Regions from separate parts of the Sinorhizobium sp. CCBAU 05631 genome, predicted to be linked through region 1. Evidence: riboswitches for the same ligand, from Rfam matches in the RefSeq annotation. Region 1 holds a riboswitch; each other region holds the start of a gene.

Region 1 (7,043 bases):
CCGGCGGGTAGCGCGGCCTCCCACCAGCCGGCGGCAGCGCCGCCGCGGATAAGAACGGCCTCCTCGGCGCTTTCCCGCTCGCACCAGGGGGCGAGCATGCCGCCGGCGTACCACGAGGCGGCAGTCGCAAAGCCATGTGTTCGTTCCGCGACCATGACCGCCGCGCCGCGCGCAACGAGTTCATGGGCGGCCGTGAGGCCGGCGACGCCAGCCCCCTTGATCAACACGTGCATCTCATTCTCCGGCGGTCGTGGCTGCGCCTTCGCCGACCGGCATGTAGAGGTCGCCGCCCTCGCGATACTTCGCCGCCATGGCCTCGAGCCCCTCCTTCTGCGCCTCGGCGCGGATGTCGTGGGAAATCCGCATCGAGCAGAATTTCGGGCCGCACATGGAGCAGAAATGCGCGACCTTGTGTGCCTCCTTCGGCAAGGTTTCGTCGTGGAAATTGCGGGCGGTTTCCGGATCGAGCGACAGGTTGAACTGATCTTCCCAGCGGAATTCGAAACGGGCTCGCGACAGCGCGTCGTCGCGGATGCGGGCGGCCGGATGGCCCTTGGCAAGGTCGGCGGCGTGCGCGGCGATCTTGTAGGTGATGACGCCGACCTTGACGTCGTTGCGGTCCGGCAGGCCCAAATGCTCCTTCGGCGTGACGTAGCAGAGCATGGCGGTGCCGAACCAGCCAATCATCGCCGCGCCGATGCCTGAGGTGATGTGGTCGTAGCCGGGCGCGATGTCGGTCGTCAGCGGCCCGAGCGTATAGAAGGGGGCCTCGCCGCAGGTTTTGAGCTGCTTGTCCATGTTCTCCTTGATCTTGTGCATCGGCACGTGGCCGGGGCCCTCGATCATCACTTGGCAATCCTTCGCCCAGGCGATCTTCGTCAGCTCACCGAGCGTTTCGAGTTCCGCGAACTGCGCCGCGTCATTGGCGTCGGCGATCGAGCCGGGACGCAGGCCGTCGCCGAGCGAGAAGGAGACGTCATAGGCGCGGCAGATGTCGCAGATCTCGTCGAAATGCTCGTAGAGGAAGCTTTCGCGGTGGTGGTGCAGGCACCACTTGGCCATGATCGAGCCGCCGCGCGAGACGATGCCGGTGACGCGATCGACGGTGAGCGGGATATAGTGCAGCCGCACGCCGGCATGGATGGTGAAATAGTCGACACCCTGCTCGGCCTGCTCGATCAGCGTGTCGCGGAAGACCTCCCAACTGAGATCCTCGGCGATGCCGCCGACCTTCTCCAGCGCCTGATAGAGCGGCACCGTGCCGATCGGTACCGGCGAATTGCGGATGATCCATTCGCGGATGTTGTGGATGTTGCGGCCGGTCGAAAGGTCCATGACCGTATCGGCGCCCCAGCGGGTTGCCCAGACCATCTTCTCGACCTCTTCTGCCATAGACGAGGTGACGGCGGAGTTGCCGATATTGGCGTTGATCTTTACCAGGAAATTGCGGCCGATGATCATCGGTTCCGATTCTGGATGGTTGATGTTGGCGGGGATGATCGCCCGGCCGCTGGCGACCTCCTGGCGGACGAAATCCGGGGTGACAAAATCGGGAACCGCGGCGCCGAAACTCTCGCCGTCGCGGGCGAGCGCCTCCTTGGCGGCCTTGCGGCCGAGGTTTTCGCGTATGGCGATGAACTCCATTTCCGGCGTGATGATGCCGCCCCGCGCATAGGCAAGCTGGGTGATCGCCTGACCGGGCTTGGCCCTCAGCGGCCGGTGGCGGACGGGGAATTCCGGCGTCAGCCGCTCGCCAGATGCAAAGCCGTTGTCCTCCGCCTTGACGGTACGGCCCTCATAGCTTTCGACATCGCCGCGCGCCAGAATCCAGTCGCGGCGCAGCCGCGGCAGGCCCTCGTCGATATGGATATCGGCGCCCTCGAGGGTATAGGGGCCGGAGGCATCATAGACGGTGACCGGCGGCTCGCCGGAGGTCGGATGCAGCGCGATCTCCCGCATCGGCACGCGGATGCCGGCATGGATCTCGCCCGGCTTGTAGACCTTGCGGGAGGCCGGAAGCGGCCCCTGCGTGACCGAGGGTGCTGCGAGAGGCTTGAAAACATTCATCTTGAGGCTCCAAAGTTTTCGCGTTGGAGACCCAGTTCTGAAGCCGGAAGGATGAAAAGACGCATCGCCGATGGATCGCGGGAATACGGAATCCTGGCATCAAGCGTCTGCACCGTCCCTACGCCAGTATGAACTGGATCAGGTTCAACGGGTCACTGCGCGCTCTAGCAGTATCTCAGCCCCTTGCCGGGACCCCCCTGGTGAATGGACGCCAATAGTCACTGTTATCGCCGCGGCGTCAAGACTGTTTAGAGGAGGTTAGGAACCGAGTGCGACGTGCGGGCATTCCGTCGCACTATCGATACTTGATACCTATCGATAGTGAAGGGGCACGGAAATTATGGTCCGGATGACGGAAGTTTGAGACCAATTGACTTCCGGTTGCGAGATTTTACGCGTTAATACAGATGGTTAATGATCGCCTAAGACGCAAAGAGACTCATTTAAAAAACTGCGCCCCATTGTGGGTGTGCTTTTGCTTTGTGATTTCAAATTGAAGCGCTCAACGGTAGATGCGACGCCTTAACGACTTCAGGCTGGAGCGAAGTGAGGGAGCTGCTAAAGCCAACGGACATATGACAATTTTCGGTTTGGAGCGGTAGAGTAAAACCCACACGCGGCGTAGCTTTTGCTTCCCGCTTTACATGGTAGCGCTCAGCAGTAAACACGGCTCCGAACTTGGACCGAACGATTTCACGCCGACCAGGCGAATGGACAGTTTAAAGCCCGGGTGCCTTGGGGAAAGCGCGCCGGAAGCGGCGGCCGACGCTGTGGTTTGGGTCGCGCTGGCACGCCGCAGTCTCTGGAACGAACGCTCATCGACGATCGCTGGTCGCAAGCGGCCGAAGTTGCTGCTGCAATGGCATGGCAACAAGCGGCGAGCGTGCGCCGCGGTTCAGTCCTCCAATGGCCAATTTTGGATATCCGGTGAACCCTTCCGTTGGTCATCGCAAGAGCCGGGCGATCTGGCATCATAACAGTGATGTCCATGATTAGCTGAGATCAGCGAGATCGTCCGGTCAGGACGATGGCGCGGTCAAGACCGATCCCAGGAATGCGATACTGTCTGATACAGGCAACCGCGAACACCACATTGGTCGACCGAGCCTATCCAACGCCATGATGAGGCGGCCAAAGTGCCGACCTCGAAGAGAACCATGAGCCTGACCTGTGACGCCCTCGGCGATCAACTTGACAACCGCGATTAGAGAACTCCCGTGGACACGATCGCATTTACGCGAAAGTTCGGAGGAGGTCGCAACCGCTACTTGACAGGTCGAAATGACGACCGGGGCGGCAGCACAATATTGCGTGTTGATTTGCACTGAGAAGTGACCCGGCATTGGAGTGCGCCCCTTGGGGTGGACAGATCGGGATGAGGAATTGACCGGCCTACCGGGTTTTCGGAAAGAAGACCCATGGCAAAGCACCGCAGTCACAGCGTCGAATTCAAACGTCAGGTCGCGCAGGAATTTCTCGCCGGCGAAACGCTGCATGGTCTGGCAAAACGCCACGACGTGTCGCGCAATCTTATCCGCATCTGGGTTCAGAAGTACGAGGAAGGTGCATTTGACGAGGATGCGCAGGCCGTTGACCTCCTCCAGGAATATGAGGCGCGGATCGCGGCGCTGGAGCGGCTAGTCGGCAAGCAGGCTCTGGAGTTGGAGTTCCTAAAGGGGGCTCTGAAAAACGCACCGCCGCCGAAAAGCGGGACTACGTCCGTCATCACCGGCCCCGCGACCGATTTCATCACGCCGAAGTCGGAGACGAGCCGTCTGTTCCGTGGCTCAATCCTTCAACTTGATGGAAACCGTCGTTTTCAGCCTCTGAGGATTTGGCTCCTCAGCGGGGCTGTTGTGATATATCTCACTTCGTGCAGCGAACCACTCTCCTGCGCCCACCTGATGTGAGTCAAAGACGATTCCGGCGTGTAACGCCCAGCCAATCAGAACGCCATTGACGGTGAGCAGGTCATCATAAGGCCCGAAGTAGGTTACTTCAGCGTAGCGTCCGGCAGGAAGGGTTCCGCTAACAATCGAGCCTTGTCCTCGCACGAGGCGATCCACAGGAACGGCGAACTCCATCTCGATCTCTGGCATCACGATGACATTGTGCTTGAAAAACACCGCACCGGCTTCCAACTGATGCATGGCTACGAACGCAAAAAGCTCGCTGAGGATGGCGGGCACCTCATTGTCGAATGGCAAGGCGACCTGCTTCTTCACGGCGACATAGGAAACGGCCGCTCGTTCGACAATCGTCGGTAATGTAAGCATATCGATCTCTCCGCTGCGTGATGTTGCAACGAGAAGACGGACGACCAGGGCCGATGCCGACAGTGGGTGATACAAATAATTCTGCCGCGCCTGCACGGCTATCGGGTCGCTCTCGCCGATGGGAACGGCGGAGCGGCCCGGGGTGGCATCATGCTGCCAGGCAACTGAGGACGCAGAGTTGAGGCAACTCGACCGTTGGCTCATCGAGCAGAAGTATACTCCCCCAAGATGCTTTGATGCTTCTCGTACAATTCGGCGAGCCCAAGCGGCCGAGGACGGTTTTAAGCGGAATGTCGGCGGAGATAAAGAAGGACCGCGAGCCCGAGGTCGCCGCTGGCGCGCTCGATCCGCTCATGCGCCCGCGGGGGAACACCTGCGCGGCAATGCGATCGCGAGTTGCGAATGACAGGATAGGGCTCAATCGTGTCGTTCACTGCCTTTGTTGCGGATGACAGCAAAGGGTCGTTTCTCCGCATTCACCGCGGTCGCAGAAGAGTGTAAGACCGTTGTTCGTCCTGTAACGAGCAGGTTGCGTCAAGACGTTGCGACTGTCGCGAAAGTCCCTACTCTACGGCGTCGTTCGGTTGGGGCAAAGCATCACGACTGGCAGCGGGGGTGGACGCCCGAGTCTCGGGCGCAGGCAAGAACATCAAACTACAAATCTGTCGCATCGAAAACCGCCGCCACCCAATCGAGGAAAACCCGCACACGTGGCGATAGCTGACGGTTCTGCGGATAATAGGCAGCGAGCGGCAGTGGCGGCGGCGGCTGGGCCGGCAGGACCTCTACAAGGTCGCCTCGCGCCAGATCCTCCCGGAAGCGATAGCGGGGCGCCTGAATCAGCCCGTAGCCCATCCGTGCGAGATGATGCGCTGTCTCCGCCTCGTTGGCGGTCACGCGGCAGGGAAGTGTCACCTCCCTGATTCCCTCGGCGGTCTGGAACTCCATCGGCATCACACGGCCCGTGCGTGACGACACGAAGCCGATCATCTGGTGTCGGTCGAGATCATCGACCGAAGCGGGTATCCCGTGATGCTCGAGATATTGCGGGCTGGCGCAGGTCTGCTCCGGAATATCGGGGAGCCTGCGCATGATCAGGCCGCTGTCATCCGGTTCGCCCGCCCGGATGACGCAATCCACCCCCTCGCGCACCAGATCGACCAGCCTGTCGCCCTGGCCGATCTGCAACCTGATCTGTGGGTACGCTTCCAGGAAGTCCGGCAGACGCGGCAGTAGGAAAGCCCGCGTCAGTGCGCCGTGCGCATCGATGCGGAGCACCCCCGAGGGTTCACCGCCCCGCAAGGCGCCCTCCGCTTCGTCGATATCCGCGAGGATCGACAGGCACCGCCGGTAATAGGCTTCGCCATCCGGCGTGGGCGCCACATGCCGGGTGGTGCGTTCCAGCAGCCGGCTGCCGAGATGGCGCTCGAGCCGCCTGATCGCTTCGGTGGCCGTCGAACGCGGAATGCCAAGATCGGCCGCCGCGGCCGTGAAGCTGCGACGGTCGATGACCCGCACGAAAAGACGCATTCCATCGAGGCGATCCATGTTTGTTCGGGATAGCCGAATTTTATTGCCCGCGAAAGGTGGATTATCCCGCCTCCAAGTTTCGCTACTTCCTTGCCTAGCAACGGAGGTCAAGAAATGAGGCTGAAAGACAAAACCGCAATCGTGACCGGCGCCGGCAAGGGCATCGGCGCGGCAATCGCACGACGGCTTGCCCAGGAGGGTTGTGCTGTCGCGGTGAACTATGCACGCGATGAAGCTGCTGCCCGTCAGGTCGTGCAGGACATCGAGCAGGCGGGCGGCAAGGCGGTTGCGGTGCAGGCTGACGTCGGCAATCCGGCCGGCATGCCGGCGCTGTTCGATGCGGCTGAAGCCGCGTTCGGCCCGGTCGATCTACTGGTCAACAATGCAGGCATGATGCGGCTCTCACCCGTAGCCGACGCGACGGACGCGGACATTGAAGACCACTGCACCATCAATCTCGGCGGCACGTTCCGCGGCATGCGCGAAGGCGCCAAGCGGCTGCGCGATGGCGGGCGGATCATCAGCGTGTCCTCAAGCGTGGTGGGCTTCTACCAGCCCGGTTACGGATTGTATGCCGCGATGAAAGCGGGGATCGAGGCGCTGACGCACGTGCTTGCCAAGGAGTTGGGCCCACGCGGGATCACCGTGAACGCAATCGCGCCCGGCCCGGTCGAAACTGATTTCTTCATGCGCGGCAAGTCTGAGGAACTGGTCGCCAGCATCACGCGGATGATCCCGCTCGGCCGCCTCGGCCGTCCCGACGACATCGCCAACGCCATCGCTTTCCTGGCCGGGCCCGAAAGCGGCTGGATCAACGGTCAAACCATCCGCGCCAATGGCGGCGCGGTCTAATCGCAACCCTCAAATCAAGGAACACACCATGCCTTTCGCGAACTACAAACTGCCCCAGGCCTCGCTTTCGACGGCGCAGAAGGAAGACCTGATCCACAAGACGACCGAACTCATGGTCGGCTATTTCGGGGAGGTCGTGCGTCCGACCACGATGGTCCTGATCGAGGAAGTGTCCGATGGCGGATACGGACGTGCAGACGAAGTCTTCGTCATGCCGGACGAGTACCGGGCAAAGGACTGACGCCGTATCGATAGAGAGCTGCTGAACACAGGGAGACATGTGATGGAGACTGAAAGGCAGCATACACAGACAGACGC
Region 2 (7,043 bases), on a different replicon from region 1:
CGGCGCGACTGGCCGCGATCGAGCCAGACGGTGGCGGTCGAGACTTTTTCGAGAAAGCGCCGGTCGTGCGAGATCAAGACGAGTGCCGAGCGGCTGCGGCTGAGCTCGTCTTCGAGCCACTCGATCGTCGGCAGGTCGAGATGGTTGGTCGGCTCGTCGAGAAGCAGGATATCGGGCTCCGGCGCGAGCACACGGGCAAGCGCGGCGCGCCGCGCCTCGCCGCCGGAGAGGCGCTTCGGGTCTTCCTCGCCGGTCAGCCCCAGATGCTGCAACAGGTAAGTGACGCGGTAGTGATCGTCGCCGGGTCCCAGCCCCGCCTCCGCATAGGCCTGCACCGAATCGAAGCGGTCGAAATCCGGCGCCTGGTGCAGATAGCGGATTGTCACCGACGGGTGCCGGAAAACCTCTCCGGACTGCGCCTCGGCGAGGCCGGCGGCGATCTTCATCAGCGTCGACTTGCCGGATCCGTTTCGGCCGACGAGGCAGATGCGGTCGCCGGACTCGACCTGCAGATTGGCGCCGGCGAGAAGCGGCGTGCCGCCGAAGGTCAGGAAGATGTCGTCAAGCTTGAGGATGGGGGGCGCCAAGGCGTCAGGCTCCGGAAAGATCGTAGGGGCGGGCGAGGACCACGGCCCGGCCGGATTTCAGGAAGAAGCGGACCGGACCTTCCGCGACGTTGGAAATGGTCCGGGACGATCCGAAGGAAAGCGCGAAGCCGTCGAGCGGATAGCGGACGTTTTCGATCGACAGTCCGGAAAGCTCGGTGAATCCGAGGACCGAAAATAGGCTGCCCTTCGGCAGGTCGATCTCACGGGTGCCCGGCATCAGCGGATAGGCCTCCTCCTCGCCCGAGGTCATGAACGCATCGTGGCCCTCTTCCGCAAGCGCCGCGAGTTGCAAGAGATGCAGGAAGGCATGGTCGCTGCGTGTGCCGCCGAGTGCGCCGGCGAAGATCAGCGTGGTCGCACCGCGCGCAAGCGCGGCCTCGACCGCGATCTCGCCATCGGTGGCGTTCTTGGCGGCGGGATAGTTTTCCCGCGGGACTTGGGCGAATGCCGCCAGCAGCGTTTCGTCGGTCGAATCGAAATCGCCGACCCAGAGATCCGGGACGATGCCGAGGGTCTTCGCGTGGCGCATGCCGCCGTCCGCCGCGATGAACCGGCTGCCGGAAAGCTGCGCCGTCAGCCGCTCCGTCAAGCTGAGCGCGCCGCCGAGAAGAATGGTGAAGGTCGATCGGGTCATGGCAGAAGCCCATAGCGCAAAGCGGCAGCGAAGGAAAAGGGTAGAACGCCTCTTCAGGCCGTTTGGCCAAACAGGACTGCTTGGATCAACTTCCGCTTTCCTCTGGCAACAGCATGTCGGCATAGAGGCCGGGCGTCGAATCGGGAATCTCCACCGCGCCGACGGCGCGCGCGTAAAATTCGGCCGGGCCGACGCCGCCGATGATCGCATAGGCATAGCCGGCGGCGCGCATGGCGGAGAGGCTCTCGAAGAGCAAAGCCTCGCCGATGCCGCGGCCGCGCAATGTTTTGTCGACGCCCGTCGGACCGAAGAAGCCGAGCGCCGTCACGTCATGGCAGGCAAAGCCGGCAAGCTCGCCCTTGCAGAGCGCGAGATGGATCCGCGTCGGCGTCGAGGAGAAGGCCGCTTCCGCCTCGCCCGCCCAAAGGGTGCCGAAGCGCTCCTCGATCCAGGAGACGACGATCCTGCGCTCGGGCGCCAGGGCGCGCCGAATGGCAACGTCGGGGCCGAGCCGGGACGCGCGATCCTCGGGCAAAGCATAGAGGCGAACGAGCATATCCGGCATGAAATGGCCTCGCTTGGCGAACAAAACGCCGCCGCCGTTGTTTGAATTTCAAAGCCTTGCAGGCTTCAGGCCTCTTAATAGCGCAGGCAGCGCCAAGGGCCAATGCTCCGGCCGAAACTCCGCTTGCCTTGGCTGCCGCCCGAAGCTAAATCTTGGTTGCTCTAACGGGGTGCCTGGAACCGCTCGCGGATTCAATGGCTGAGAGGCTTCGAGCCAACCCGCGGAACCTGATCCGGCTCGTACCGGCGGAGGGATTAGAAGCGATCGGACCGATACGCGCTTTTCCCGTGCAACATCAACAACAGGGAGAAGTGCCCAGATGTCCAGTTCACTCCATCGCAAGATCCTTGGCCGGCTGGCTATCGCCACCGTGGCCATCGCAGCATTTTCCGCGAGCGCCGCAGCTGCCGAAAAGACGCTGACGATCTACACCTATGAGAGCTTCATCACCGAATGGGGTCCTGGCGCCAAGGTCGCCGAAACCTTCGGCAAGACCTGCGACTGCAAGGTGAATTATGTCGGCGTTGCCGACGGCGTCGAGCTCCTGACGCGGTTGAAGCTGGAAGGCGAGGGTTCGAAGGCCGACATCATTCTCGGCCTCGATACCAACCTCATCGCCGAGGCCAAGGCCACCGGCTATTTCGCCCCGCACGGCCTCGACACAAAAGGCCTCAAGGTTCCCGGCGATTTTTCCGACGATACCTTCGTGCCCTATGACTTCGGCCACTTCGCCGTGGTCTACGACACCGCGACCCTGAAGAGCCCGCCGAAGAGCCTCAAGGAGCTGGTCGAGGGCGATCCTGCGCAAAAGATCGTCATCGAAGACCCGCGCACCTCGACGCCCGGCCTCGGCCTGCTGCTCTGGGTGAAATCGGTCTATGGCGACAAGGCCGGCGAGGCTTGGGCCAAGCTCAAGGATCGCGTGCTGACGGTGACCCCCGGCTGGTCGGAAGCCTATGGCCTGTTCACCAAGGGCGAGGCACCGATGGTGCTTTCCTACACAACCTCCCCCGCCTATCACATGGTGGCGGAAAACACGGATCGCTATCAGGCAGCAGCCTTCGCCGAGGGTCACTACATCCAGATCGAAGTGGCCGGCGCGACGAAGAACGCCAAGGAACCGGAACTCGCCCGCCAGTTCCTGGCCTTCATGACCGGTCCGGAATTCCAGTCGATCATTCCGACCACCAACTGGATGATGCCGGTCGGCACCACCAAGGAGCCGCTGCCGGAAGCCTTTGGCAAACTCGTCAATCCCGAAAAGACCTTGCTGCTGCCCTCGGAGGAGGTCGCGGCCAACCGCAAGGCCTGGATCGACGAATGGCTGGCGGCGATGAGCGAGAACTGAGGCCGGCTTGTTCGACAGCACCGAGAGCAGGATGACGATCGCCGCCGCGGCTTTCTGCCTCGGCGGCATCCTGCTTTTTGTCGGCATGGCGGGAATGGCCCTCATCACGCAGACGGGCGAGAGCAACGCCGACGGCCTGTTCGACGCCTATATCTGGCGCGTCACGCGCTTCACGCTGCTGCAGGCGGGCCTCTCGACGGCCCTGTCGATCCTCTTCGCCATTCCCGTGGCACGCGCATTGGCACGGCAGGCGTCCTTCCCCTGCCGGATCTGGATGCTGCGGCTGATGGCCCTGCCGCTCGGCCTGCCGGCGCTCGTCGCGGCGCTCGGCCTGATCGAGGTCTGGGGCCGGCAGGGCATTCTGAACCACGTTCTCTCGGCAACGGGCCAGCAGCCGATCAGCGTCTATGGCCTGTTCGGCATCCTGCTTGCCCATGTCTTCTTCAACATGCCGCTTGCCGCCCGGCTGATGATTGCCGGACTCGAGCGCATTCCCGGCGAATATTGGCGCAGCTCCGCCAATCTCGGCATGGGGTCGTTAGCGATCTTCCGCTTCATCGAATGGCCGGCGATCCGGGGATTGCTGCCGGGCATTGCCGGCCTCGTCTTCATGCTCTGCGCCACCAGCTTCACGCTGGTGCTGACGCTCGGCGGCGGCCCGGCCCAGAGCACGATCGAGGTGGCGATCTACCAGGCGCTGCGCTTCGATTTCGACCCGCCCCGGGCGATCGCCCTTTCCGGCCTTCAGGTCGCGCTGACGGGCGCGCTGCTGATCGCCCTAAGATTTCTCGCTCCGCCCCCCGAAGAAGGCCAGACGAGCGGGCGGGCAGCCCGGCGGTTCGACGGCCTGAGTGGCCTTTCGCGCCTTGCCGACGGCATCTGGCTGGCGCTCGCCCTCCTCTTCGTCGGCTTGCCCTTCATCGCCATCGCAGCGTCGGGATTGCAGGCCGATCTCGCCCGCCTCGTCAGCGAGCCGGCATTCCGTCGGGCGCTAATCACCAGCGCCGCCATCGCCCTTCCCTCCGCCGCCATTTCGGTCGCGATGGCCGGTCTGATGATCCGGGCGCAACGGCTGCTCCTCGGAAGGCGCCGCCGCGGTATGCCCGCCCGTCTGTTTGCCGGCACGATCGGTGCCAGCACTTCCTTCATCCTGCTCGCGCCGCCCGTCGTGCTCGGCGCCGGCTGGTTCCTCCTCCTGCGCCCCTTCGGCGATGTTGCGCGTTTCGCTCCCTTCGTCGTGATCGCGATCAATGCGCTGATGGCGCTTCCCTTCGTCCACCGGGTCCTGGCCCCGGCCATGGCGACCCATGCCGCGCGAACGGAGCGCCTTGCCGCCAGCCTCGGCATCCGCGGCTTCCATCGCCTGCGATGGATCGATTGGCCGGCGCTACGCAAGCCGCTCCTGATGGCGCTCTCCTTCGGGCTCGCGCTGTCGCTCGGCGATCTCGGCGCCGTTGCCCTCTTCGGTTCGCAGGATCTCGCGACCCTACCTTGGCTGCTCTATAGCCGGATGGGCAGCTACCGTACCGCCGACGCCGCCGGCATTGCCTTGATGCTGGGGCTCATCTGCCTCGCTCTGACCGTGCTCGGCACGGCGGGAGAGAAGGCGGCGGAAGGACGAGCCGCATGAGTTCGCTTGCCTTGTCCCTCAATGACGTGAGGGTCCGCTTTGAAACGTCAGCCCTGGCCTTCGACTGCGCGGTTCCGGCCGGGCAGTTCGCCGCCGTCGTCGGCCCCTCCGGCTCCGGAAAATCGACGCTTTTCAGTGTCATCGCCGGCTTCGAAACACCGGAATCTGGCAATGTACGGATCCTCGGCGACGACATGGCCGGCCGCATTCCGGCAGAACGGCCCGTGTCCGTCATCTTCCAGGATAACAATCTCTTCGCCCATCTCGACGTCGCGACCAATGTCGGCCTTGGAATCAGCCCCTCGCTGAGGCTCGGCCCGCCCGATCACGACAGGATCGAGGATGCGCTGGCGCGGGTCGGGCTCGCCGGCTTCGGCAGAAGGCTGCCGCCGACGCTTTCCGGCGGCGAGCGGCAGCGGGTGGCGCTCGCCCGCGCGCTGGTGCGGCATCGGCCGCTGCTGCTGCTCGACGAACCCTTCGCCGCGCTCGACCCGGGAATGCGCGCCGAGATGCGCGAACTTCTGAGCGACCTTCACCGCGAGGAAGCCAACACCATCCTGATGATCACGCATCATCCCGATGACGTGAAGAGCCTCGCCGACAGCGTGCTTTTCCTCGACGACGGGCGTATCGTCGCTCACGACCCCCTCAATCGGTTTCTGGCAAGGCGGGACCTGGCAGCGATCAACCGCTTTCTTGGCAATGACGAGATCCGGTGAAGGAATGAGCCATTGGTCGGGGCACTACGGCAGTATCTTTGGACAATGCGCGTTTCGCCACAATTTGACCGCCCCGCTATGCGACGCGCGGAACGTCCGGTCGGATGCGCAGGTTACTCGCGCATCCGTTGCTGTGATACCACGGGGCAACTATTTCTACTGGGATCAGCTAGGCAGGCGCCGGTTAAATCGATACAGCAGAGTTATGGCTGAGAAACCCGGCGCCGGCGGCGTTATGCGGCTGAAAAAGTAGGATTTTTCGTCGAGGGCGAGAGGCGCCATCGGCGGATGGAACGGGCTGAGGAATGGCAAGGCAGACAGTCACAAGAGACTGGTTTCCGACGCGGCATGCCGGCATGGTTTTGCGCGCCTTGGTTGCGCTGTCTTCATTCAGCCTTCTTTCCGCCTGCCAGTCGATCATCGAGCAGACTTACGAGCCCGCCGTCTCGCCCTCCTCCAATCCGCAGATTGTCGAGGAGGTGCAGAAGAACGATCCGCGCGCCCAGCTCGGCGCGCGCGAGCATCCGCGCATCGTCGCGAGCTACGGCGGCGAGTACAAGGACGCCAAGACCGAACGGCTCGTCGCCCGCATCACCGGCGCGCTGACGGCGGTTTCGGAAAACCCGCAGCAGTCCTACCGCATCACCATCCTCAATTCCCCGGCAATCAACGCCTTTGCGCTGCCGGGCGGCTATCTCTACGTCACGCGCGGCTTGCTGGCGCTTGCCGACGACGCCTCGGAAGTCGCCGCCGTGCTTTCGCACGAAATGGCGCACGTCACCGCCAATCACGGCATCCAGCGCCAGCAGCGCGAAGAGGCGGAGGTGATCGCCAGCCGCGTCGTCTCCGAAGTGCTGTCCTCCAATCTTGCCGGCAAGCAGGCGCTCGCCCGCGGCAAGCTGCGGCTTGCGGCTTTCTCGCGCAACCAGGAACTGCAGGCCGACGTGATCGGTGTTAGGATGCTCGGCGAAGCCGGCTACGATCCCTACGCCGCCGCGCGCTTCCTCGATTCGATGGCTGCCTATAGCCGCTTCACCGCGGTCGATCCCGAAGCGGACCAGAGCCTCGACTTCCTGTCGAGCCACCCGAACGCGCCGCAGCGCGTCGAACTGGCGCGCCGGCATGCGCGCGCCTTCGGCCCAGAAGGAACGAGCGGCGACCGCGGCCGGGATTACTATCTCGCCGGCATTGACGGGCTGCTCTATGGCGACAGCCCGGAGGAAGGCTATGTCCGCGGCCAGACCTTCCTGCACGGCCAACTCGGCATACGCTTCGACGTGCCCCAGGGTTTCCAGATCGACAACAAGGCCGAAGCCGTGCTGGCGACGGGTCCGGGCGAGGTCGCCATCCGCTTCGACGGCATTTCCGACAACGCCCGCCGCAACTTGACCGACTACATTGCCAGCGGCTGGGTGACCGGCCTGCAGCCCGACACCATTCGTCCCGTTTCCGTCAGCGGCCTTGAGGCTGCGACGGCGCGTGCCTCCGCCGATCGCTGGGATTTCGACGTCACCGTCATCCGGCTCGGCGACCGCATCT
Region 3 (7,043 bases), 440 kb from region 1:
AGTCTCCTGCCGTTCCCGATCTGGTGAAGGGGCTTGCCGATCGGGAAGAGCTGAAGCCGCTGAAGACCGTCATAGTCGCGCGTGACGGTGAGACGATCGCCGAGCAGGGCTATCGCGGCCACTCTCCGGGCGAATCGACCAATATCAAGTCCGCGTCGAAGTCGATCATATCGGCCCTGGTCGGGATCGCGATCGACAAGGGCCTCCTGGACGGTCCTGAACAGAAGATCGCACCGCTGCTGAAGGAGGATCTGCCCTCGCCGGCGGATCCGCGGATCAATGATATCACCATCGGCAACCTGCTTTCCATGCAGGCCGGACTTGGCCGGGTGTCGGGGCCGAATTACGGCCGTTGGGTATCGAGCCGCAATTGGGTTCGCTTCGCGCTCTCGCAGCCTTTCGCCGACGAGCCTGGCGGCCGGATGCTCTATTCGACAGCCTCGACGCACCTGCTTTCGGCGATCCTCACCAAGGTCGGCGGCAAGTCGACGCTCGCGCTCGCGCGCGATTGGCTCGGTCCGCTTCAGGGTTTCAGGATCGGTGCCTGGGAACGCGATCCCCAGGGCATTTATCTCGGCGGTAATCAGATGGCGATGAGCGCAAGATCGTTGCTTGCCTTCGGAGAACTATACCGCAAGGGCGGCCGGGCGTCCGACGGACGGCAGATCGTTCCGGCGGACTGGATCGATCTTTCGTGGCAGCCCCACACGAACTCCTATTTCTCCGGCGACGCCTATGGCTATGGCTGGTTCACCCGCCGGATCGGCGGCGAGACGGTCCATTTCGCCTGGGGCTATGGCGGCCAGATGCTCTACATCGTCCCGGCGCTGAAGCTCACCGTGGTCATGACCTCCGAGGAGAGCGGCCCGTCGGCGCGCAACGGCTACCGCGACGCGTTGCATCGCGTCCTGGCGGAAATCGTCAGCGCAGTGAAAGCGGATTGAGTTGGGGAGGACTATCGAAGCCGCGAAAGGCTAAACGAGCCCTTCGCGGCTGTTGGTCGTTACGCGCTGCCCAGTGGCCTCATGCCGTCGGCTGCTTCGTCTTCCTGAGATAGGGAAGAACGGTGTCGAAGGAGCCGAAGCGCTGGATGGCGTCCTCGTTCGATACTGCGGCCGTGATGATGACATCTTCGCCCTGCTTCCAGTTTGCCGGCGTTGCGACCTGATGCTTGGCGGTGAGCTGGATGGAATCGATGGCGCGCAGGATCTCGTTGAAGTTGCGGCCGGTGGTCATCGGATAGGTGAGGATCAGCTTGATCTTCTTGTCGGGTCCGATGACATAGACCGAGCGCACGGTGGCGTTGTCGGCGGGCGTGCGGCCCTCGGACGTGTCGCCGACGCCGGCGGGCAGCATGTCGTAGAGCTTGGCCACCTTCAGATCCCGGTCGCCGATCAGCGGATATTCGACGTCGAAGCCGGTCGCGACCTTGATGTCGTTCTTCCACTTGGCGTGGCTGTCGACGGGATCGACCGAAATGCCGATGATCTTGACGCCGCGCTTGCGAAACTCGCCTTCGATCCCGGCCATGGCGCCGAGTTCGGTGGTGCAGACGGGCGTGAAATTCTTCGGATGCGAGAAGAGCACCGCCCAGCCATCGCCGATCCATTCATGGAAATTGACGGTGCCTTGTGTCGTCTCGGCGGTGAAATCGGGGGCGGTGTCGTTGATGCGGAGGCTCATGGCTTGCTCCTTTCGGGTCGACGGGAATGGGCCCAAGAATAGCGCAATCAACGGAGTTTTCGAGGACGAAACGCGCCGTCGCGACGCGCAAGAGAAACGTCTGCAGCGTGTTTCTGCCGCTTCAGAGAAAAATCTTCCATCGGCAGATGGCGGGTCCGCAAGCAGTCGCTCGCAGGTGGCAGCGTTGACACTGCCGCATGCTTGCCGCATAGAATGTCGGCATTCCGAGGGGAGCGCCGAGCGGCGCTGAGACGGCGGTGAGCCGGACCCTTGAACCTGATCCGGGTCATGCCGGCGTAGGAACGGAAAGAGGCTACCCTCCGCCACGTCTTCGCCTTCACCTGGGTCTCCGTGATTTTTTTCACCAGGAGATCGACCAATGCAGCCTCATGCGCCCGTGCCGCCGATCGCGCTCACCATTGCCGGATCGGATTCGGGCGGCGGGGCCGGTATCCAGGCGGATATCAAGACTTTTTCGGCCCTCGGCGTCTACGGCGCCAGCGTCGTGACGGCGATTACCGCGCAGAATACGAAGGGCGTCACCGCCGTCGAGGACGTCTCGCCGGAGATTGTCGCAGCGCAGATAGACGCGCTTTTTTCCGATCTCGACGTGAAGTCGATCAAGATCGGTATGGTCTCGCGCCGGGAAACGATCATCGCCATCGCCGAAGGCTTGCGCCGCTTGGAGAGGCGCGCGGTTGTCGACCCGGTCATGGTCGCAACCTCCGGCGATCCGTTGTTGCAGCCGGATGCGATGGCCGTGCTCACGCATGAGCTTCTACCCTTGGCCATCGTCGTCACACCCAATCTGCCGGAGGCGGCACTTCTCACCGGCCGCCCGGTTGCAGAGGACGACGCCGAGATGACCCGCCAGGCCGAGGCCCTCATGACGTCGGGCGCCCGCTCGGTGTTGATCAAGGGAGGGCATCGGAGAGGCAGCGACGCGACCGACCTCTTCTTCGACGGCGATCGGCTCGTCCGCTTCCCGGCGCGGCGCATCGAAACACGCAACGATCACGGGACCGGCTGCACGCTTTCGGCCGCCATCGCCGCCGGTCTTGCCAAGGGACAGCCGCTCGCCGAGGCGGTGGGCGCCGCGAAGGCCTATCTGCACGCGGCGATTTCCGCCGCCGACCGGCTGAAGGTCGGAGGGGGCCGGGGACCGGTCCACCATTTCCACGAATGGTGGGGGCGCTGAGGCGGATTCATATTAGGCGGGATTGCCGCCACGCCCACCGGCAATTGCAGCAGCTATAGGCGAACCCATTCAGGGCCGCCTATAGCACCGCGCAGGAGTTCGCGGTCAGGCGGCCGTGTGCCGGCTCGTGACGCCTTCCTCGATATAGTACTTGCCGTAGCGGTGCCGATATTTCTCCGCACCGCCGAAGTCGCTGTATTTCTCGAGTTCGTCCATGTCGGTCTTGTTGAGGATCACGCCCAGGACCTTTGCATCGATCTGCGGCTCGGAATTCAAGAGGTCCCGAACGAGCCTCGAGGGCGTGCGGCCCCATTCTACCACGAAGAGGACGCCGTCTGCGAGCGGCGTGAAGGCCTTCGCGTCGACCACGGGAGCAAGCGCGGCGAGATCGACGACGACGTAGTCGAAGGAATTGCGGGCATTCTCGATGAGCCCCGCCATCGCCTGGGAGGCGAGCAGTTCGTTGCTCTGATGCCTGCGATCCGACGCTCCGCCGCCGGCCGGCAGGATCGCGAGCTTTGTACGCTGATCCACCTTGATGCCGGCGGGCCAGGTCGCTTCTCCCGTCAGCGTCTCGACCAGCCCCGTGCGCGGAGCCGGCGTGATCATCTGGGTGAGACCGGGCTTGCGGATGTCGGCGTCGATCAACAGTGTCCGCTTGCCGCTCGAGGCCAGCAGCGCCGCGAAATTGGCCGCGACGATCGACTTGCCCTCGTCCGGAAGGGCCGAGACGATCGCGATGACGCGGCTCTCGTTTCCGGGCAGCATATGGTCGCAGGCGAGCTTGGCATTCCGGAATGTCTCCGCGAAGGCGGAGCGCGGCGCATCGAGCACGATCCGCGAAAGGCGTTGGAATGGCGTGGCGCCCTCCGAAGGGTCGTGCGGTTGTCGGTCCGATCCGAAACGGGCACGCACGAGCTGCGTCGTTTTCTTCGTCCGCGAGCCGATCAGCGGAACGTAGCCGAGCGATCGGTGGCCGAGCATGGAGCGCACCTCGCCTTCAAGCCGGAAGGTTCTTTCGCGGAATTCGAGGAATGCGGCATAGGCGCCGCCGAACATCAGGCCGAGCACGGCCGAAAGCGCCAAGGTCATGGTCTTCTTCGGGCTCGACGGCGCCGTCGGGACGCCGGCTTCGGAAATGACGCGCGCCTTGGCGATCGGGAAGGACTGTTGCTGCGTTGCCTGTTCGTAGCGGCCGAGATAGGATTCGTAGAGCGTCTTCAGCGCCGCGGCCTTCTGCTCGAGGACGCGCAACTGCACCAGCGACTTGCTGGCGTCGGAATTCTTGCCGGCGATCCCCTCGATGCTCTTGCGCAGCGAGGCCTCGCGCGAGCGGGCGACTTCGAACTCGTTCTTGTAGCTTGCCGTCAGCTGCTGCAGTTCCTGATAGATCTGCCGGCCGATGTCCTCCTTCTCGGCCCGAAGCGAAACCGCCTGCGGATGGTCCTCGCCGAAATTCTGCGCCACCTCCTGCTCCCGCTTGCCGATGCCGAGATAGCGGGTGCGCAGGTCCCGGATCACCGAATTGTCACCCTCCTTGGGGGAGATGGTGGCATTGTTGACGGCGGCCTCCGGCCCCTGGTCGATGATCGACTTGAACTGTTCGTAGCGCGCCGAGGCACTGGCCGTATCCGCCTGCGCGACGATCAGCTGACTGTTGAGATCGGCGAGCTGCTGTTCGGACATCAGTTCGCCGCGCGCCGCGGTCAGGCCGTTCTCGCTGCGGAACTGCTCGACCTCGAGGGCGGCCGCCTGCGAGCGCTGCCGCAGATCGTCAAGCCGCTCCTGCAGCCAGACCGAAGCCCGTTCCGTCGCTTCGAAATTGGCGTTCAGCTGGTCGGTCAGATAAGCTTCAGCATAGGTCCTGACGACACCGGCGGCAAGCTGCTGATCGCTCGATCGGAAGGAAAGCGAAATCACCGAACTGCGGCCGACGCGTTCGACATAGAGCGACTGCTGCAAGATTGCCGAGGCTTTCAGCCGGCGGCCATTGCGCGCCGCTTCCTCCGAAACGCCCGGCCCGCCCGAGAACAGGCCGGTCGCCGTCTTCAGCCAGTCCTTGACGACGGCGGCAGGCGAACGGGGCGGATTGACGATGGTATCGTTCTCCGAAAGGTTGAGCTTGTCGACCACCCGCAGCGCCAGCTCCCCGGACTTCAGGATCTCGACCGCGCTGGCGATCTGCGTGTCGAGCATCTGGCTGTTGGTCGGCACTGGTTCTTCCTCGGCATATTTCGACAGGTTGTCGTCGAGGAGGATCTGCGTCAGCGAGGTGTAATAGGGGGTCGCGAACAGCAGATAGGCGGCCCCGAGCAGGATGAAGAGCACCACGAACGCTGCAACGAGCCTTGCCCGGCGGACGACGACGGCCAGCAGACGGTCGAGATCGATAAAGCCGTCCGATTGTTCCTCGCGGGGCACGATGCTCAAGGGCACACTTCTCTGTTTCATGGGGGCCGTTCTGTTCATCTTTTTCTCCGGTCCTCCTGCCTGCTTCCTTAAAAACATGCAGTATTTCAAAGCGCGATTTCTCCGCGTCCTGCAGGACACGCGACGCTCTGCTCCCGGCGGCCTCGCGCGGCCGCCGGGAGCTTGGGCTTATGCCGCGCGGATGCGGCTTTCGTGAGACAGGACGATCTCGCGGACGGATTCGAACACGACGTCGCCGATGTCGGCGCGGGCAAGCGCGAAGGCGACATTGGCTTCGATGAAGCCCTGCTTCGAACCGCAGTCGAAGGTCCGGCCCTCATAGGGATGGGCATGGAAGGACTGGTCTGCCGAAAGCTTCAGCATGCCGTCGGTCAGCTGGATCTCGTTGCCGGCCCCGCGTGACTGGTGCGCGAGAATGGAGAAGATCTCCGGCTGCAGGATATAGCGGCCGTTCAGATAGTAGTTGGACGGCGCCCGCCCCGCCGGCGGCTTTTCGATCATCTCGGTGACCGAGAAACCGTGGCGCACCGTATCGCCCTTGCCGACGATGCCGTATTTCGAGGCCTCTTCGGGGGCGCATTGCTCGACGGCGACGACATTGCCGCCGACCTCGCGATAGAGATCCACGAGGCCTGCCATGCAGCCGCGTGCGCCGAAGGAGACCATGTCCGGCAACAGCAGTGCGAACGGCTCGTCACCGATCAGGTCGCGTGCGCACCAGACGGCGTGGCCGAGGCCGAGCGGCGCCTGCTGGCGCGTGAAGCTGACGGAGCCGGCCTTCGGCAGCATAGCTTCGAGCTCGGAGATCTGCGCATTCTTGCCGGAGCGCGTCAGCGACGAGATGAGTTCCGGCGTGTCGTCGAAATGATCCTCGATCACCTGCTTGTTGCGGCTGGTGACGAAGACGATGTGCTCGATGCCGGCCTGGCGCGCCTCGTCGACGGCGTACTGGACGACCGGGCGGTCGACGATCGTCAACATTTCCTTCGGCACGGCCTTTGTCGCGGGAAGGAACCTCGTTCCGTTCCCGGCAACGGGGATCACTGCTTTCCTGACGGTCCTGATGCGGTCCATTTTGTTATCCTTTGCTTGTGTGAGGATCATTGCCCAGCGGGGATCGTTCAGCCGCCACCGTGATCGGGGCGGGTTGCGGCGCCCGCGCCGCCAGGCGGCGCCATCGCGCGGCGATCGGCATCCGGAGATGCCGAAGCGCTATCGGGTCGGCGAGCGCGGTCTTCAGCGCGCCAGCCAACGATCTCTTTTTCAGGTACTCGACGAGCAGAAGAAACGAGCGCGCCTGGCGGAAGCCGCGCGCACGCTTGCGCTGCATCCTTCGCGATAGCGGGTCAAGCGCATATCGCTGCAGGAATGCCTCGTCTGCCGCGATCATCGCATCGATGTGCTCGAGTTTCAAAACGCGCGAGATCGAGCCTTCGCGGATGTGATAGGTATAACCGGCCGAGGGCTCCACCGCGCAACGCCCGCCGCATGCAAGCGCGGATGCGAGCAGGATGTAATCCTCGCCGATCTTCAGCGACTCGTCGAAGGCCAGGCCATGATCGGCGAGGAAGCGGCGCTCGAACACCGGCTTCATGTAGCCGAAGTTGTGCTCGGAGCGGAAAATCACGTTCGATTCGATGAAGGCCGGCAGCGTCAGTACCGGCAATGCATCGAGGTCGGCATCGTCGAACATCCGGACATTGCTTCCGTCGAGCGACAGCACGTCGAGATT

The links. Region 1 has a riboswitch for thiamine pyrophosphate ahead of thiC (phosphomethylpyrimidine synthase ThiC). Riboswitches for the same ligand answer to the same signal wherever they lie in the genome.
Region 2: linked by a shared signal. The riboswitch ahead of thiB (thiamine ABC transporter substrate binding subunit) and the one ahead of thiC (phosphomethylpyrimidine synthase ThiC) in region 1 are both predicted to bind thiamine pyrophosphate.
Region 3: linked by a shared signal. The riboswitch ahead of thiD (bifunctional hydroxymethylpyrimidine kinase/phosphomethylpyrimidine kinase) and the one ahead of thiC (phosphomethylpyrimidine synthase ThiC) in region 1 are both predicted to bind thiamine pyrophosphate.

The regions. Positions count from the first base shown of each region.
Region 1 covers NZ_CP023064.1:100,039-107,081, forward strand. The annotation lists gene thiO (glycine oxidase ThiO) at 1-233, opposite strand, end outside; gene thiC (phosphomethylpyrimidine synthase ThiC) at 235-2,067, opposite strand; TPP riboswitch at 2,165-2,276, opposite strand; partial or broken gene SS05631_RS19945 (transposase) at 3,486-3,806, shown strand; gene SS05631_RS31120 (GyrI-like domain-containing protein) at 3,855-4,547, opposite strand; gene SS05631_RS19955 (LysR family transcriptional regulator) at 4,998-5,891, opposite strand; gene SS05631_RS19960 (SDR family oxidoreductase) at 5,988-6,725, shown strand; gene SS05631_RS19965 (4-oxalocrotonate tautomerase family protein) at 6,754-6,966, shown strand.
Region 2 covers NZ_CP023063.1:3,523,147-3,530,189, forward strand. The annotation lists gene SS05631_RS17210 (ABC-F family ATP-binding cassette domain-containing protein) at 1-587, opposite strand, end outside; gene SS05631_RS17215 (thiamine diphosphokinase) at 592-1,242, opposite strand; gene SS05631_RS17220 (GNAT family N-acetyltransferase) at 1,328-1,807, opposite strand; TPP riboswitch at 1,963-2,078, shown strand; gene thiB (thiamine ABC transporter substrate binding subunit) at 2,127-3,155, shown strand; gene thiP (thiamine/thiamine pyrophosphate ABC transporter permease ThiP) at 3,187-4,785, shown strand; gene SS05631_RS17235 (ATP-binding cassette domain-containing protein) at 4,782-5,504, shown strand; gene SS05631_RS17240 (M48 family metalloprotease) at 5,810-7,043, shown strand, end outside.
Region 3 covers NZ_CP023064.1:544,783-551,825, forward strand. The annotation lists gene SS05631_RS22155 (serine hydrolase) at 1-944, shown strand, start outside; gene SS05631_RS22160 (peroxiredoxin) at 1,024-1,683, opposite strand; TPP riboswitch at 1,901-2,003, shown strand; gene thiD (bifunctional hydroxymethylpyrimidine kinase/phosphomethylpyrimidine kinase) at 2,081-2,881, shown strand; gene SS05631_RS22170 (polysaccharide biosynthesis tyrosine autokinase) at 2,987-5,350, opposite strand; gene SS05631_RS22175 (UTP--glucose-1-phosphate uridylyltransferase) at 5,480-6,385, opposite strand; gene SS05631_RS22180 (glycosyltransferase family 2 protein) at 6,390-7,043, opposite strand, start outside.